2 regions of the Mesorhizobium sp. M5C.F.Ca.ET.164.01.1.1 genome follow, and region 1 is predicted to be linked to the other one. Evidence: riboswitches for the same ligand, from Rfam matches in the RefSeq annotation. Region 1 holds a riboswitch; the other holds the start of a gene.

Evidence for each region. Region 1 has a riboswitch for cobalamin ahead of EN807_RS22810 (DUF1636 family protein). Riboswitches for the same ligand answer to the same signal wherever they lie in the genome.
Region 2: another riboswitch for cobalamin. It lies ahead of EN807_RS02290 (aromatic ring-hydroxylating dioxygenase subunit alpha); the one in region 1 lies ahead of EN807_RS22810 (DUF1636 family protein).

Annotation. Positions count from the first base shown of each region.
Region 1 covers NZ_SRTG01000004.1:20,152-28,751, forward strand. The annotation lists gene cobN (cobaltochelatase subunit CobN) at 1-2,324, opposite strand, end outside; gene cobW (cobalamin biosynthesis protein CobW) at 2,343-3,380, opposite strand; gene EN807_RS22810 (DUF1636 family protein) at 3,377-3,811, opposite strand; cobalamin riboswitch at 3,853-4,055, opposite strand; gene EN807_RS22815 (winged helix-turn-helix domain-containing protein) at 4,085-5,284, opposite strand; gene EN807_RS22820 (NADH-quinone oxidoreductase subunit A) at 5,620-5,985, shown strand; gene EN807_RS22825 (NADH-quinone oxidoreductase subunit B) at 5,976-6,557, shown strand; gene EN807_RS22830 (NADH-quinone oxidoreductase subunit C) at 6,566-7,165, shown strand; gene EN807_RS22835 (NADH-quinone oxidoreductase subunit D) at 7,175-8,365, shown strand; gene EN807_RS36095 (hypothetical protein) at 8,368-8,600, shown strand, end outside.
Region 2 covers NZ_SRTG01000001.1:493,210-501,809, reverse strand. The annotation lists gene EN807_RS02315 (diphosphate--fructose-6-phosphate 1-phosphotransferase) at 1-510, shown strand, start outside; gene EN807_RS02310 (MBL fold metallo-hydrolase) at 527-1,258, shown strand; gene EN807_RS02305 (molybdopterin-dependent oxidoreductase) at 1,684-2,295, shown strand; gene EN807_RS02300 (FAD-binding oxidoreductase) at 2,292-3,038, shown strand; gene EN807_RS02295 (hybrid-cluster NAD(P)-dependent oxidoreductase) at 3,156-4,286, opposite strand; gene EN807_RS02290 (aromatic ring-hydroxylating dioxygenase subunit alpha) at 4,310-5,557, opposite strand; cobalamin riboswitch at 5,770-5,973, opposite strand; gene EN807_RS02285 (DUF680 domain-containing protein) at 6,498-6,701, shown strand; gene EN807_RS02280 (DUF680 domain-containing protein) at 6,790-7,011, shown strand; gene EN807_RS02275 (DUF680 domain-containing protein) at 7,084-7,302, shown strand; gene ugpC (sn-glycerol-3-phosphate ABC transporter ATP-binding protein UgpC) at 7,398-8,510, opposite strand; gene EN807_RS02265 (alpha-glucosidase) at 8,535-8,600, opposite strand, start outside.

The sequences.
Region 1 (8,600 bases):
AGCACTGCGATGAGTGCCGCCTTCTCGGCCGCCGCACTTTGCTCGCGCAGCGGATCGGTCTCACCCTCGGCTGAGCGGCCATAGATGTGAAGGCCGTCCTTGATGGCAAAATGCTTGAGGTCGCAGAGCCAGGCGTCGATGCGGCGCAGCGCCTCGTCGGGCGCGTCGGTTCCGGCGACGCCGGCTTCGGAGGCGAGGCCGGTCTTTTGTGCGGTTTCGACGATCAGCTTCGCCAGGCGATCGCGGCGGCGGCGGTCGAGCCCGTCGGCCTGGGCATATTCGTCGACCAGCCGTTCAAGCTGGTGCTGGTTCTCATCGAGCCCGGCGCCGGTCAGCGGCGGCGGTAAATGGCCTAGGGTGACGGCGGCAATGCGCCGCTTGGCCTGCGCTGCCTCTCCCGGATTGGAGACGATGAAGGGATAGATGACGGGCAGGGGGCCAGTCACGATCTCGGGAAAACAGCTTTCGCTAAGCGCAACGGTCTTGCCGGGCAGCCATTCCAGCGTGCCGTGTGCGCCGACATGGACGAGGGCATGGACGCCGACTGTCTTGCGCAGCCAGAGGCCGAAGGCGATCAGCGCATGACGCGGCGGCAATGTCGGGTCGTGGTAGTCGGCGCGGCGGTCGAGTGAGCGCCCACGGTCAGGCGCAAGCGCCACGGTGATGTTGCCGAAGCTGGCGGCGCGGAAGGGGAAATTCGCGGTGGTGGGCGCTTGAACACCCCCCTCTGTCCTGCCGGACATGTCCGGCAGGACAGAGGGGGGCGACTCCCGCGAACCTGGCTCATCTGCCGCATTCCCCCATGCGGCCGTCACGGCAGCTATTGCCTCAGCCGGCAATTCCGTCGAAAGGTCGAGATAGTGCCCTAGTCCCAATCCACCTTCGCTGCGCTCCAGTTCATCCAGCAACGCACGCGGCGTTTGCGGAATCGCTTCAACGGCGTAGCCCTGTTCGCTCAGGTCGTGCAGCATCGCCAGCACGCTGGACGGCACGTCGAGGCCGACGGCGTAGCCGGTGCGGCCGGGTGCGCTCGGATAGTCGGGGATCAGGATGGCGAGCTTGCGCTCCGCACGCGGCGTCTGCTGCAGGCGGATGAAGGCTTCGACACGGTTCGCCACCTGCGCGACGCGGTCTGGCTCTGGGCGGTTGGCGAAGGCGCGGAAGGCCAATGCCGGGTCGGTTTCGCTTTCGCCCTTGAAGGAAATGGCGCCGGCGAGGATGCGGCCGTCGAGTTCGGGCAGGACGACATGCATGGAGAGGTCGGCGGGCGCCAAGCCGCGCTGATTGTTTTGCCAGATGTCACGGCGTGTCGTCGCCACGATGACCTGGAACACCGGCACCCCGGCGCGGTCGAACAGGGTTTCGACGCCGGGCTCGGCGCCGGAGGCGAAAGCCGTCGCGGTGATGATCGCGGCAGGGTTCAGCGCCGCGAGCGCGGTTTCGACGAAGGCGAGCGATGCTGGGTCCTTGAGGCTGGAGACGAAGATGGGGACGGGGGCCATTCCGCGCGCGCTCAGCGCCTCAAAAAGAGCGTCGATGGGCGCGACATCGGCGGCGAGCAGCATTGAGCGATAGAACAGGATGGGGATGACAGGCGCGGCGTATCCCTCCCCCTCAAGGGGAGTGTGGCCCGCAGGGCCGGGTGGGGTCGTTGCGGCAGTGCGCGACGTTTCTTTCTGTCGAAGCGCTTCAGGGTGTCGGCGCACTTCAGAGAGGACCCCACCCCCGGCCTGCGGCCGGACCCTCCCCTCAAGGGAGAGGGGGACGACACCGCGTCCCGGCTGATAGTAGCCCGCCTTCGGCACGCTGACCGGCTCCACGACCGCCAAGTCCGATCCCGCCAGCCGGGCCAGCCTCTGCACCAGCGCCGTCATATTCTCCGGGCCGCCCTCGCGAAAATAATCGAGCAGACCGTCGAGCTCTTCGCGGGGCAGCGTCGAGCATTCGATCAGCCGCAGATCCTCGTCGTGGCTCTCGCCGGGCAGCAGCGCCAACTTTATGCCGCGTGCGCGGGCGGTCGAGGCGAGCTGGTCACAGCCATAGCGCCACCAGTCATAACCGCCCAGAATGCGGACCAAAACGACCCTAGCGTGCCGAGCGACGCTGTCGATCCAGAGGTCGACGGACATGGGATGGCGCAGGTCGCGTAAAGCCGCAAGGCGCATCGACGGCAAGCGATCCGCGTCCGCCTTCCACGCTGCCGCCAGCCCGGCCAGATCGCTGTCGGTGAAGGACAAGGCCACGACATCCGCAGGCGTCTGCCTGAGATCAACAGGCTCGGCGAGATCGTCGAGCGAGGCGGATGTTGTGGTGAGGATGTGCATCGCGGCTCGTGCCTGAGGTCAGCCGGCGAGGATACGCTCGATTGCCGGGCGGTTCAGCCCTTTCAGGCCGATGATGACGAGGCGCGAGCGGCGGTCGTCTTCAGCGGTCCAGGCGCGGTCGTAATAGTGATTGACGCGCGGCCCCACAGCCTGCAGCAAGAGCCGCATCGGCTTGCCGCCGACTTCGACGAAACCCTTGACGCGCAGCACGTTTTCTTGCTCCGCCACCGTGGCGACGCGCAAAGCCAGCTCATCGGGGTTGGACACGGACGCGATGTCGATGACGAAGGAATCGAAGTCGTCATGCTCGTGGTCGAGCTCTTCGTCGTGATGGGTCTTGCGGTTCTCGATATCATCCTCGACGGCAAGGCCGAGGCCGAGCAGCACAGACGGATCGACCTTACCTTGCGAGGTCGGCACGATCTTGACGGCGCGCGCGGCGTGCTCGCCGATGATGGCATTGGCGCGGGCCGAACCGGCGGCGTCCATCAAGTCGCTCTTCGACAATATGATCAGGTCGGCGCAAGCGAGCTGGTCCTCGAACACCTCCTCGACCGGGTCGTCGTGGTCGAGCGTCTCGTCCTGCGCGCGCTGCGCCTGCAGGGCGTCCATGTCGTTGGCGACGCGGCCATCAGCTAGCGCCGGTCCGTCGACCACGGCAATGACGCCGTCGACTGTCACCCGGCTCTTCACCGATGGCCACTGAAAGGCCTGGACCAGCGGCTTGGGCAGGGCCAGCCCAGAGGTTTCGATCAGGATATGGTCGACCCTCGGCGTCAGCGACAGGATTTGGTCGAGCGCCGGCACAAAATCATCGGCGACGGTGCAGCAGATGCAGCCATTGGCCAGCTCGACGATATTCTCCTCGGGGCAGGTATCGATGCCGCATCCCTTGAGGATCTCGCCGTCGATGCCGATGTCGCCGAACTCGTTGACGATGATGGCCAGCCGCTTGCCCCCGGCGTTTTCGAGCAGATGGCGGATCAGCGTCGTCTTGCCGGCGCCGAGGAAGCCGGTGACGACGGTGCAGGGCACGCGGGAGATGGAAGCGGTCATATCTGATCCTTCAAAAGGTCGAGGGGAGGAATGCGGGCGACGAGGCCGCGCTTCAGGCAATCGGGGCGGCCGCGCCATGGAATGAGGCCGTCCGTCGAAGTGGCGAAGAGCATTGCGCCAGCGACGAGATCGGCGCCGCTTGTCGTGGTCAGGTCGCCGAAGACATAGCTCCAGCAGCCGTCGCGCAGGATCGCGGCGCTCAGCCGGCGCTTGCAGTTGCCGAGGCATTCGACGCTGCGGATACGGATATTTTCGCCGGAAGCTGCGCGGCGCGTGTCTTCGGCCAGCAGTTCGCCGGCGCGGGGATGGGCGTCGGAGCCGGTCTCATCGCGGCAGGAGGCGCAGACGATCACGGTGACGCCGGCCAAGCCATCGCTATCGCCGTACGAATTGTCCGCTGTGCCAGCCGAAAAACTGCTGTTGTGGTCCAAAAAATCAGGCTCCTTGCCCGGAAAACCCGCCAGGCGATCGGATCTCTTCAGTCCCAGACGGCAGGTCTCCTGGCTCGCGGGTCATCGCCTTGGTGCCGCCTTCCCGGGAACATCCCAGTGGTTTCGGCCTTGGCTCGTCGCTCACAGTTGCGGGGACAGCCGCGGATTTGAAATCGAATTTCGCACCGCATTCCCTCTTGGCTCCTCCCTTTGCCGAGAGGAGACCGTCTAAAGCGGATTTAGGCTTGTGCAGGCAGTCGTGTCAACGCACGTCTAGGATGCGGCAATGTTGGCGAGAGCCGAACCCAGATCGCCGGCCGGCGTCACCTCGATGCATTCCAGCCCGAGCCAACCCTGCGTCAGCTTCAACTCCTCGAAGAGTTCGGCGGCGGTTTGCGGCGGGGCGCCGGGCTCGGCATAGGCGGCATGGACGCGCAGCACGCCGGCGGGGCGGTCGGCCTTGAGGTCGATGCGCGCCACGATCCTTTCGCCGAGCAGGAACGGCAGCACATAATAGCCATATTGGCGCTTTTCGGCAGGGGTGTAGATCTCGATGCGATAGCGGAAGTCGAACAGTCTTTCCGTGCGCGCCCGCTCGAAGACGACGGGATCGAACGGAGCGAGCAGCGTACGCGCCTTGATCTTACGCGGAAAACGGGCGTCCTTGTAAAGATAGGCAGGCTTGTCCCAGCCTTCGACGCGTACGGGCAAAAGATCGCCGGCGTCGACCAGTTCCTCAATCCGGCCCTTGATGTCGGCTGGAGAGAGGCGGAAATAATCGCGCAGGTCGCCCGCCGTCGCGACCCCGTGGGCGCGGGCGGAAATGCGCAGCAATTCGCGGTGCGCATCCTCAGGGGAGGGCACTGGCAGGGCAAGTATCGCAGGCGGCAGCACGCGCTCCGGCAGATCGTAGAGCCGCTCGAAGCCACGACGCGACGCCGTGGTGATGCGGCCGGCCCAGAACAGCCATTCGAAAGCGTGCTTTGCATCGCTCCAGCCCCACCAGCCGCCCGAGCCTTTCTGGCCTTCTAGGGCGGAAGCGGCGATCGGGCCGCGTTGAACGACCTCGCGATAGATGTCTTCGATGTAGGTGGCGCGTTCGCGGCCCCACTTGGCCAGCCCGTTATACATTTCCTCCCCGCGCGCGGCCCGCTCCATGCGCCAGCGCATCAGTGGATAGGTCTCGACCGGCAGAAAGGAGGCCTCGTGCGCCCAATATTCGAAGACTTTGCGCTTGCGCGTCACGGCGGCGTTGTCGAGCAGCGCAAGCGGGTAGGGGCCAAGCCGCGAATAGAGCGGCATATAATGGGCGCGCACCACCGCACTGACGGAATCGATCTGCAGCAGGCCGGTACGGCCAAGCACACGGGCCAGATGGCGGCGATCAGGCGTGCTGTTAGGGCGAGGATCGGCAAACCCCTGTGCGGCAAGCGCGATGCGCCGGGCCATGGCGAGCGAGATTTTTTCCTTCATGCAGACGGCACTCTGTTGGCGTTCGGCCAAAGGTTGGGACGATGATTCCGCGCCATGCTAGCAGGGTTTTGGCGGCATCACTGTCAGGAGATAAAAGTGGAGTAAAAAGTGAAGGAAATCAAACAGGAGCGGATCGGACCAGTTTATCCGGATATCCGTCCAGCACCCGTGTTTTGAACAAGGTTTGACTTGCTTCGCCGAAAGCGCTGCGCTAACCCTCGCCGCATTGCAGCATAGAGCCTCCTAAAACGGTTCAGTGGTTAAACTGTCACGCTTCCGCAAGTGGGTCCGGTGCTGTAATCAGAGTGGATTGGCCGCCAACGGAAAGCTGCAGCATGAACGCATTGTTGAGTTCGTACCTGCCCATCGTCCTGTTCATCGGCGTGGCGCTGGTCGTGGGCCTGGCGCTGCTTGCCGCGCCCTTCCTGGTGGCCTACCGCAACCCAGATCCGGAAAAGCTTTCAGCCTATGAATGCGGCTTCAACTCGTTCGACGACGCCCGCATGAAGTTCGACATCCGCTTCTATCTGGTGTCGATCCTGTTCATCATCTTCGATCTGGAAGTGGCCTTCCTGTTTCCGTGGGCCGTGTCTTTCAGCCAGATCGGCATGCTCGGATTCTGGTCGATGATGGTGTTTCTCGCGGTGCTGACCATCGGCTTTGCCTATGAATGGAAGAAAGGAGCGCTGGAATGGGATTGAGCGACAATTCCGGCACGCTCGTCGCGCCGAAGCCGAAGGGCATTCTCGACCCCAGCACCGGAAAGCCGGTGGGGGCGAATGATCCATTCTTCCTCGAGATCAACGACGAACTGGCCGACAAGGGTTTTCTCGTCACCTCCACCGAGGCGCTGATCACCTGGGCCCGCAGCGGCTCGCTGATGTTCATGACCTTTGGTCTCGCCTGTTGCGCGGTCGAAATGATCCACACCTCGATGCCGCGCTATGACTCGGAGAGGTTCGGTGTTGCTCCTCGCGCGTCTCCGCGCCAGTCCGACATCATGATCGTCGCCGGCACGCTGACCAACAAGATGGCGCCGGCGCTGCGCAAGGTCTACGACCAGATGCCCGAGCCGCGCTACGTCATCTCGATGGGCTCCTGCGCCAATGGCGGCGGCTACTATCACTATTCCTATTCGGTGGTGCGCGGCTGCGATCGCGTCGTGCCCGTCGACATCTATGTGCCCGGCTGTCCGCCGAGTGCGGAAGCGCTGCTCTACGGCATCCTTCTGTTGCAAAAGAAGATCCGCCGCACCGGCACGATCGAGCGGTGAGCGGGATGATGAGCCTGAATGAACTCTCGACGTATCTCGGCGAGAAGCTGAGCGGCCGGATCGGCGACGCGGTGTTTGCCTATGGCGAACTTACCATCTCGGTCGAGCCGCACGATCTGATCGAGGTGATAACCTTCCTCCGCGACGATACAAACTGCCAGTTCATCTCGATCATCGACGTGTGCGGCGCCGACTATCCGTCGCGGGCCAAGCGCTTCGACGTCGTCTATCATCTGCTGTCGCCGAAGCAGAATGTTCGCATCCGGCTCAAGGTGCAGGCGGACGAAGAGACTGTGGTGCCATCGATCACCGGTGTGTTTCCGGGCGCCGACTGGTTCGAACGCGAAACCTACGATCTCTATGGCGTGCTGTTTTCGGGCCATCCCGACCTGCGGCGGATTCTGACCGATTACGGCTTCGAGGGTCATCCGCTGCGCAAGGATTTCCCGCTGACCGGTTTCGTCGAGGTGCGCTACGACGACGAGGCCAAACGGGTCATCTACGAGCCGGTGGAATTAAAACAGGAATTCCGCAATTTCGATTTTCTCAGCCCTTGGGAGGGCACGGATTACGTCCTTCCAGGCGACGAAAAAGCCAAGACGAATTGAGACGCCAAAATGGCTGAAACTTCCGTCCGCAACTTCAATATCAACTTTGGGCCTCAGCACCCTGCTGCCCATGGCGTTTTGCGCCTCGTGCTGGAGCTCGATGGCGAAGTCGTCGATCGCGTCGATCCGCATATCGGGCTGTTGCATCGCGGCACTGAAAAGCTGATCGAAGCCAAAACCTATCTGCAGGCGGTGCCATATCTCGACCGGCTCGACTATTGCGCGCCGATGAACCAGGAGCATGCCTTCGCGCTCGCCGCCGAGCGCCTGCTCGGCATCGAAGTGCCGAAGCGCGGCCAGCTGATCCGCGTACTTTACAGCGAGATCGGCCGCATCATGTCGCACATCCTCAATGTGACGACACAGGCGATGGATGTCGGCGCGCTGACGCCGCCGCTCTGGGGCTTCGTCGAGCGCGAAAAGCTGATGGTGTTCTACGAGCGGGCCTCGGGCTCGCGCATGCATGCCGCCTATTTCCGGCCCGGCGGCGTCCACCAGGACCTGCCGCAGAAGCTGGTCGAGGATATCGGCAACTGGATCGACCCGTTCCTGAAATCGCTCGACGATCTTGACGCACTGCTGACCGGCAACCGCATCTTCAAACAGCGCAATGTCGACATCGGCACGGTCTCGCTGGCCGATGCCTGGGCGTGGGGCTTTTCCGGCGTCATGGTGCGCGGATCCGGCGTCGCCTGGGATCTGCGCAAGTCGCAACCCTATGAATGCTATGCCGAGATGGATTTCGACATTCCAATCGGCAAGAATGGCGACTGCTTCGACCGTTACCTCGTGCGCATGGAAGAGATGCGCCAGTCGGCCAAGATTATGCGCCAGTGCGTCGACCTGCTGCTTGGCAAGGAAGGCAGCGGGCCGGTGTCGAATCTCGACGGCAAGGTGGTGCCGCCGAAGCGCGCGGCGATGAAGCGCTCGATGGAAGCGCTGATCCATCACTTCAAGCTCTACACCGAGGGCTACCGCGTGCCGGCGGGCGAGGTCTATGCGGCCGTTGAAGCGCCGAAGGGCGAGTTCGGAGTCTATCTGGTCTCGGACGGCACCAACAAGCCCTATCGCTGCAAGCTGCGCGCGCCCGGCTTCGCGCATCTGCAGGCCATGGACTTTCTGTGCCGCGGCCACATGCTCGCCGACGTCACCGCTGTGTTGGGTTCACTCGATATCGTCTTCGGGGAGGTTGACCGGTAGCAATGAATGCGCTTGTCACTGCAGCGGTCCTGACAATGGCGGCCCAAGTTCCTGCTTGGGGCCCCGATGGTCGGCTGCTGTCACGAGACCTTCTCAAGATTGGGTTTGAGCTGGTTGCGGAAGGTGACTTATTGATGGGGCGCACGTTCGAGAGACATGCACCGATGGATGAGGGGATACTTCTTCATTCCTTTCCGCAGTGCCAGTTAGATTCGTTCGTTGCGGAGGTGCCCAG
Region 2 (8,600 bases), on a different contig from region 1:
ACGCTCGACCGCCACAAGCGCTGCATCGTTGCCGTGTCCGAAGGCGTCAGCACCGCCGACGGCAAGGCACTGGTCGAAAGCCTTGTGCCGGCGGAGAAACTGGAGCGCGATGCGCATGGCAACGTCAAGTTGTCGGGCAGCGACCTGCCGGCCGCCCTCGAGCGCGCGCTGGCCGAAGGATTGCCGGGCAAGCGGGCGCGTGTCGATGCGCTCGGCTACATGCCGCGCGGCTATGTCGGCGCCATCAACGCCGTCGATGCGCAGGAAGCCTTCGAGGCCGGCGTTTTTGCGGTCGCTGTCGCCGAACAGGGCGGCGGCTCGGTGGCGCTGCAATATGACGGCAAGAAAACCGTGCTGAAGAAGGTGCCGCTGCAAAACGTCGCCGGCAAGACCCGCCACATGCCCGACGATTTCATGCTGCCGCAGGTCAACCAGCTCTCCGATGCCGGCATGGCCTATCTGAAGCGACTGGTTCCCGAAAAATACAAGGTTGGAAAACCGTTCGTCTGATGCCGGCTCGCTTCTGATGCCGGATATTGACTGGTTCAGCAAGACGAAGATCGACGCCGTTACAACCATGCTGACCGAGCCGTTCGTGCATGATTTCGTGCGCGCCAACATCTGGCATCTTCGCGGCCGCGACGTCGACCTGCTTGTCGACACCGGCATGGGCATCCGCCCGCTGGCGCCGGAGATCGACACGCCGGCGGGTAAGCCGCTGCTCGTCGTCGCCACCCATATCCATCTCGACCATGTCGGCTCGCTGCACGAATTCCCGCTGCGGGCCGGGCCGAGACACAGCGCCGCGTATTTCAACAGCATGGATGACGCCGTCACCTACGCCCACATGTTCCACGATCTCGACGGCGCCGTCTCGAAGCTGCCGGCGCCCGGCTGGAAAGCTGCCGATTACAAAATTCCGCCGGCGCCGCTGACGCGAACACTTGACGAGGGCGACACGGTCGATCTCGGCGACCGGCAATTCCGCGTGCTGCACCTGCCCGGCCATTCGCCCGATTCGATCGCGTTGTTCGACGAGGCCGACGGCCTGTTCTTCGCCGGCGAAGCCATCTACGACGCGATGCTGATCGACGACCTGCCGGACTCCGACCGATCAGCCTATCGCCGGACGATGCAGCGGCTGCTCGATCTGCCGATCCGCATCGGGCATGGCGGCCACGGCCCGAGCTTCGACGCCAAACGGATGCGCGAGATCGCCAACGGCTATCTCAGGCGGACAGACGGGATCGGCGCATAAGAGGCTTCGATGGCCGGCAGGACAGAGCCGGGAAGAGATGCGAGCTCGTGATCCCTGTCGGCAATTTGTTCTTGCTTTGTGCATTATGTTATCGATTTCCGCATAGTGCTGATCGCGCCAACAACCCGCCGCCAGGCGGGTTTCTTGTTTCAGGTCGGCGCTACTCCTCTTCATCAAGGGTTCGACTCCAGCCATGCATCTGGCGAGCGGGCGACACCGACCCGATAAATTAAATCTTCGTAATATCATCTGGTAACCGCGATCGCCGCCCTAGATACGGGGGCTGTCGATCCGGTCGGCTGCCTCCAGGCGAGACAGGCAAGACGACCCTCGACACGTCCGTCAAGATTCTGGTTGCCCGGCAGAGCATCTTCGAGAAGACTGGTGAAGGCCGACAGACGGCCTCAAGCAAACGGATTGTCTCGATGGTCACCCGCGGCTTCTCTTCAGGACGAAAGCCCCCTACGGATGCGGATGCGCGCATCCCGCCCGGGCAGTATCTCGAGCAAGGATTCCCGGTGCTGTCGGCCGGGCCGACGCCGCGCGTGCGCACCGAGGACTGGTCGTTCACGCTCAAGCACGGACCGCGGCCGATCAAGAGGTGGAACTGGACAGAGTTCAACGCACTGCCTTTGACCAAGATGACGCGCGATATCCATTGTGTCACCGCGTGGACCAGGTTCGACACGGCGTGGCAGGGCGTGCTGGTCGACGATATTCTGGCGGATGCCGGCATTGATCCACTGAGCCCCTTCACGCTGGCGCTGTCCTTCGACGGCTACACCACCAACGTGCCGACGAAAGATCTCACCGCCGGCAAGGCGATGGTGGCGCTGCTTTACGAAGGCAAGCCGATCACGCCGGACCATGGCGGCCCGGCGCGGCTGCTGGTTCCGCATCTCTATTTCTGGAAATCGGCCAAATGGCTGAACGGGCTGCAGTTCACCGAGCGCGACGAGCCCGGGTTCTGGGAGTTGCGCGGCTATCACATCTATGGCGACCCGTGGCGCGAGCAGCGCTATACGGGCGATCCATGAGCGACGGGCCGGCGGCGCAGTCGCCCTGGCAGACCGTCACCATCCGACGCATCGAAAAGCGCACGCCGCGCGTCACCAGCTTTTTCCTCGAGCCGTCGCGGCCCTTCGCCTATCGTGCCGGGCAGCATGTCGATGTCAGGCTGACGGCGCCGGACGGCTATCAGGCGGGTCGCTCCTACTCGATCGCCTCGGCACCGGAAGCCGGCGAGACGATCGAACTGGCGATCGAAAGGCTCGATGATGGCGAGGTCTCGCCGTTCTTCCACGATATCGCGGCTGTTGGCGACGAGGTCGAATTGCGCGGACCGCTCGGCGGCCACTTCGTCTGGTCCGACGGCGACGGCGGCCCGCTTCTGCTGGTCGGCGGCGGGTCCGGCGTGGTTCCGCTTATGGCGATGATCCGCCATCGCGCGGCGCGCAGATCGGCGGTGCCCGTGGCACTGGTGTTTTCCGCACGGGTCTGGGGCGAGGTGATCTTTCGCGACGAACTGATCGACTTCCACGATCGTCGGGACGGCTTCGATCTGGTGCTGACGCTGACCCGCGAGGCCGCCCGGCGCCCGGCGGACTATTCGCGGCGGGTCGATGCCGCGATGATAGAGCAATCGATGGTGCGGCTCTCCGCGCCGCCAAGATTCGCTTTTGTCTGCGGCTCGAATGCTTTCGTGTCGGCCGCCGCTCAGGCGCTGATCGATGCCGGCGTTCCGGCAGGCCTCATCCGCACCGAGCGCTATGGGGTTTAATGCATGTCGCGCAAAAGTGTGCAGCGGTTTTGCGATAACGACATGCATAGAAAACGACAACGTAAAGCGCGTCGCATAAGGCCGGCCAAACGCGACGCGCTTTAGCCGCCTCGCCGGTCAGGCGTCGATTTCGAGCGCCGTCAGTGGCTTCGTACAGCAGGCAAGGATGAAGCCATCATCGATCTCGTGATCGAGGATGCCGCCATTGTGGCTCATCTCGACTGTGCCCGAGACCTTTTTCACCTTGCAGGTTCCACACAGGCCGAACTCGCAAGCCGCTGGGATGCGCACGCCCGAAGCGCGCGCCGTCTGCAGCACGGTCTGGCCGGCAACGCAGTCGGCATCGACATCCGAAAGCGAGAAGCGGATCGGCGTTGCGGCCTCGGCAGGTGCCTCGACCCCGCCCTCTGCCGGCCCACCCTCTGCCGGCCCACCCTTTGCCAGTGATGTGAACGGGGCCAGTTTTTCCTCCACCACTGGGGCCGCAAAGCTCTCCTGATGATAGTTGGCCAGGTCGAATCCGGCCGCCTCAAGCATCTGCTGCACGGCGCGCATGAACGGGTCGGGACCACAGCAGAAAATTTCGCGCTCGCGAAAATCGGGCGCCAGCAGCGGCAGCCGTATCGCGTCGATCCGGCCCATATGGCCGAACCAGCCCTCGCGGCTGGAGCGCTCCTCGATCATGAAGCCAAGCGTTAGGCCCGGCATGCGGCTGCCGAGCAGTTCGAGCTCCTTGCGGAAGATGATCTCCTCGGGCTTTCGTGCGCAGTTGACGAAGCCGACATCTGTCCATGGCGCGCAGTCGTTCAGCCAGCGAAGCATTGACATCATCGGTGTCACGCCGGAGCCGGCCGAAATGAACAGATACTTGGCCGCGGGGTGGCTGTGCAGCGAAAAGTCGCCGGTCGGCCCATAGGCTTTCACGTGAACGCCGGGTTTCAGATTGTCGAACATCCAGCGTGTGCCGAGGCTGCCGGCCTGCGCTTTCACCGTCACCGCGATCGAGAACGGCCGCGACGGCGAGGACGACAGCGTATAGGTCCGCATCAGCGGGCCCTCAGTGGTCGGCAGTTCAAGCGTCACGAACTGCCCCGGTCTGTAGCGGAACCAGGTCTGGTTGTCGGAGCGGAAGGTGAAGGTCTTCACGTCAGGCGCCTCGTCGCTGACGCCGATCACTTCCAGCACCTGAAGCCTGTCGTTCCAGGGCGCCATTTCGTCGAGATGGCGGTAGAGCCCGAGATCCGTCATCGCATTCATACCCTTGACCTTTCTCAGGCGACGCTGCGCAACGCCGGCCGGCCGTCCTCGGCAAGGCGCGGCCCGATGAAGGAGGCGTACCATTCGACGAACTGGATGACGCCGCCCTCATGCAGTTCAGAATAGGGGCCGGGCTCATAGGCCGGCGACAGGATGCCGAAGGCGTTTTCCTCGACGATGCGGCGGTCCTGATCGTTGGTCTCGGTCCAGACATGGGTGAGTTCGGCGAGATCGTAATCGACGCCTTCGACCGCGTCCTTGTGGACGAGCCATTTGGTGGTGACGGCCGTTTCCGTGGCGCTGATCGGCAGCACGCGGAAGGTGACGGCATGGTCGCCGAGGATGTGGTTCCAGGTCGTCGGATAGTGATAGAGCAGCAGCGAGCCGATGCGCTCGGTCGAAACGCTGTCGGAAAGGTTCTTCTTCACCGCGCGTCTTCCCGTCATCGTGTAGCTGACGGCATCGCGCAGCAGCGGCGCGCGGGTGGCGCGATACTGCCCGGCCGGATCGATGCGGAACTTGCTTGGCAAGCCCGCCGCCTCGCATCTCGCCCAGTGCGCGAGCATCTCCGGATCGCTATCGGCGCCCTGCACGCCAGTCACGGTCGGCGCTTCCGGGAATGTCTTGCACAGTTCCGGATGGTTGCCGGCGCAATGGTAGCACTCGCGGTTGTTTTCCCAGACGAGCTTCCAGTTGCCCTTCTCGACGATGGTCGATTCGAAGGCGATTTTTGCCTCCCGCAGCCGGTGCGGCAGGAGGTAAGGCTCGATCATGGCGCGCATCGGCGCGAAATCGGCGGGCTCCTTGGCCAGGCAGATGAAGATGTAGCCGCCAACGCTTTCGCAAGCCACCGGCTTCAGGCTGAACTGACTCTTGTCGAAGCCGTCCGCCATCTGCCTTGCGAACAAAAGCCGGCCATCCAGCTCGTAGGTCCACTGGTGATAGGGGCAGACGAGCTTCGCCGCCGTGCCTTTGTCAGCGTTGCAGACGCGGCTGCCGCGATGCCGACAGGAATTGTGGAAGGCATTGATCCTGCCTTGCTGGTCGCGGACCAGCACGACCGGATAGTCGCCGATCTGGGCAGTGATGTAGCTGCCCGGCTTCGGCAACTCGCAATCGTGGCCGATGAACAGCCAGTCGCGATACCAGATCAGCTCCATGTCGAGCTTGAAGAAATCGGCATCGGTATAGAAGGGCTGCTCGAGCGAATAGCCTTCCCTGCGGCCGTGCAGGAGCCTCAGCATATCGTTGCGCGCATCCATGTCCTGTCCTCATAGCCGTCGCATCGGCCCGAAATCGGAATCGATTCGGAAAGCACGATGCGCAATTCATAGCGTTGGAGCGTACTTTGTGCGTCCAAATGGACGCACGTCGCTCCAAAGACTGAACTGGTGGTGATGGAGGAAGGATCGCTAGCAGGCCGGCGACAGGCCAGACATGCATTATCCACCTCTTGACCGCCCACCGCGATCAGTCGAGTCTAGAAATCTCGGGCTGGTTTCCGGGCTCTGGAGTGTCCTTGCGGGCTCATCGCGACACCTTCCCGGGCTTGTGGCCCAGTGGTCTCCCGTTGCGACTTGAACTCCACCACCGTTGCGGGGGCAGCGCCGGGTTCTGACCGGCTTCCCAATTCTCCGCTTCGTCGTCACCAAGCGGCACCTGAGTTGGCGTGATCTAATCATGAGGGCTGGCTGACTGTCGGCATGAAAGCGACATCGTATCCATGCGGCGCGACACGGCCGGCCATAAACCTGTGGGCCGGGGTTTGAGGGGGATGAAATTGCACCCGGGCTGCGAGCGCTGCCGGTTCTGAAAGCACGCAGGATGTTAACCATTGAGGGCGCCTAATGGTTAACGATTCGACAACAACTCGGCACCGGCTTTTAAGCCGCTTCTAAAATCGAACCGAACGGTTCGTTTCTGTTGACAATGCGTGCATGACGCTGTGAACGCAGGTCCGGCAATCCGTCAAATGGTCGAATGGCGCCTTTGGCATAAGCCTCTGAAAACTAAACGTAAAATAACACTATTAGAAGCATCTGGTACAATTTCAAGATGTAGATTCTTGGTCCACACGGAACAACTTAGTGATTGGAATCCGCCGAAGGGCCTTCCCACATCGGGGGCTGTCCGAACGACGCGAATTCCTCCCAAGACACGCCGCTAGACGGACGGAAAACTAAAGATACTGGAGTACTAAAAATGAAAAAGATTGCTCTTACTGCCGTCGCCGTTCTGGCCATCACCGGCAGCGCCTTTGCTGGCAGCGACCATTATGGGTCCAACGGCGCCAACCAGCCGACCGCTGCGGTCGACAGCTCGTACACGGCTTCCATTCAGAAGCCGGCTCACGCTGAAAAGCCCGTTGTCCAGGGCGCCGATCGCAACCTTTTCGGCAACAATTAACAGCTGATCCCAAACAGCAGCACGGCGTTGTCTTTCATAACGACTGCGGCCGCCGCGCTGAGGGGATACGAATCCAGGAGTACTAGAAATGAAAATGATCATTCTTGCCGCCGCCATTCTGGCCGTCTCCGGCAGCGCTTTTGCCGGCAGCGACAATTTTGGATCGAACGGCGCCAACCAGCCGGCCGCTGCGGTCGACAACAGCTCGTACACGGCTTCGATTCAGAATTCGGCTTCGGCGCAAAAACCGGTTCCGGCTGACGAGAAGCCCGTCCACGGCAGCGACCGTAACCTCTTCGGCAACAACTAATGTCGATCCTAACAGCAGCGGCGGCATTTGCCCGCCGCGCTGGTGGAACACGAAAAATCCAGGAGTACTGAAATGAAGAAGATCGTTCTTGCGACCGCCGCCGTTCTGGCCGTCGTCGGCAGCGCATTTGCCGGTAGCGACAATTATGGATCGAACGGCGCCAACCAACCGGCCGTTGCGGTCGACAGCTCGTACACGGCTTCGATCCAGAATTCGGCCCCGGCGCAGAATCCGGTTCCGGCTGACGAGAAGCCTGTCCACGGCAGCGACCGCAACCTGTTCGGCCGCTAACATTGACCTGAACGCACAAGAGCGGCGGGCTTTGCCCGCCGCTCTTGTTTTTTTGCCTTTTTTTTTGCCTTCGCCAAACTGCCTGTATCCAGCAGTTAGGCCGCCTTTGCTTCCGCCTTGTGGAGCGTGAAGGAATGTCCGTCGGCGTCGAAAATGTGCAGGTCTCCTGCATCGGCATTCAACCGCAGCGCAGCACCCCGCTTGACCTCGACATTGCCGGGCAGCTTGGTCACCAGCGGCAGGTCGGCGCGGCCGATGTCGACATAGACGAGCTGAACCTCGCCGAGCTGCTCGACATAATCCACCGTTCCCTCGAAAAGATAATCCGCGCCGGTGGCGATCATCAGATCCTCCGGCCGCACGCCGAAGCTGACCGAAGCGCCCTTCGCCGACGCCGGCGTGGCGATCGGCACCGTCGCCTTGCGCCCGCCGACATGACTGACGACGGTCGGGTCGCCTGATTTGTCGATTGTCGCCGGCAGGATGTTCATTGCCGGCGAGCCGATGAACTGGGCAACGAACAGATTGCCGGGTTTCTTGTAGAGATCCATCGGCGTGCCGACCTGCTCGATATGGCCCTCCTTGAGCACAACGATGCGGTCCGCCAGCGTCATCGCCTCGACCTGGTCGTGGGTGACGTAGATCATCGTTGTAGCCGGCATCGACTCCTTGAGCTTGGCGATCTCGATGCGGGTGGCGACGCGCAGTGCCGCGTCGAGGTTCGACAGCGGCTCGTCGAACAGGAAAACCTTCGGGTTGCGCACGATGGCGCGGCCGATGGCGACGCGCTGGCGCTGGCCGCCCGACATCGCCTTGGGCAGGCGGTCGAGATATTTTGTCAGCTGCAGGATTTCCGCGGCCTGGCGCACCCGCTTGTCGATCTCTGCCTTGCTCTCCTTGCCGATCTTCATCGAGAACGCCATGTTGTCGTAGACGGTCATGTGCGGATAGAGCGCATAGGACTGGAACACCATGGCGATGCCCCGCTTCGACGGCGGCACGTCGTTGACCACCTCGCCGTCGATCCGGAGCTCCCCGGAGGTGATTTCCTCAAGCCCGGCGATGGACCGCAGCAAGGTCGACTTGCCACAGCCGGAAGGGCCGACGAAGACGATGAACTCGCCCGACTTTATGTCGAGGTCGATGCCGTGGAGAATGTTGAGATTGCCATATGATTTCTTCACTTGCCTTAGCGTGACATCGGCCATGATTCCCTCCAGTGAATTGCAAATTCAGTTGACACGCCCCAACCAGGCGCCGTAGCCGCCGAGGCGGATAGAGCCGACGCCAGTCTGTCC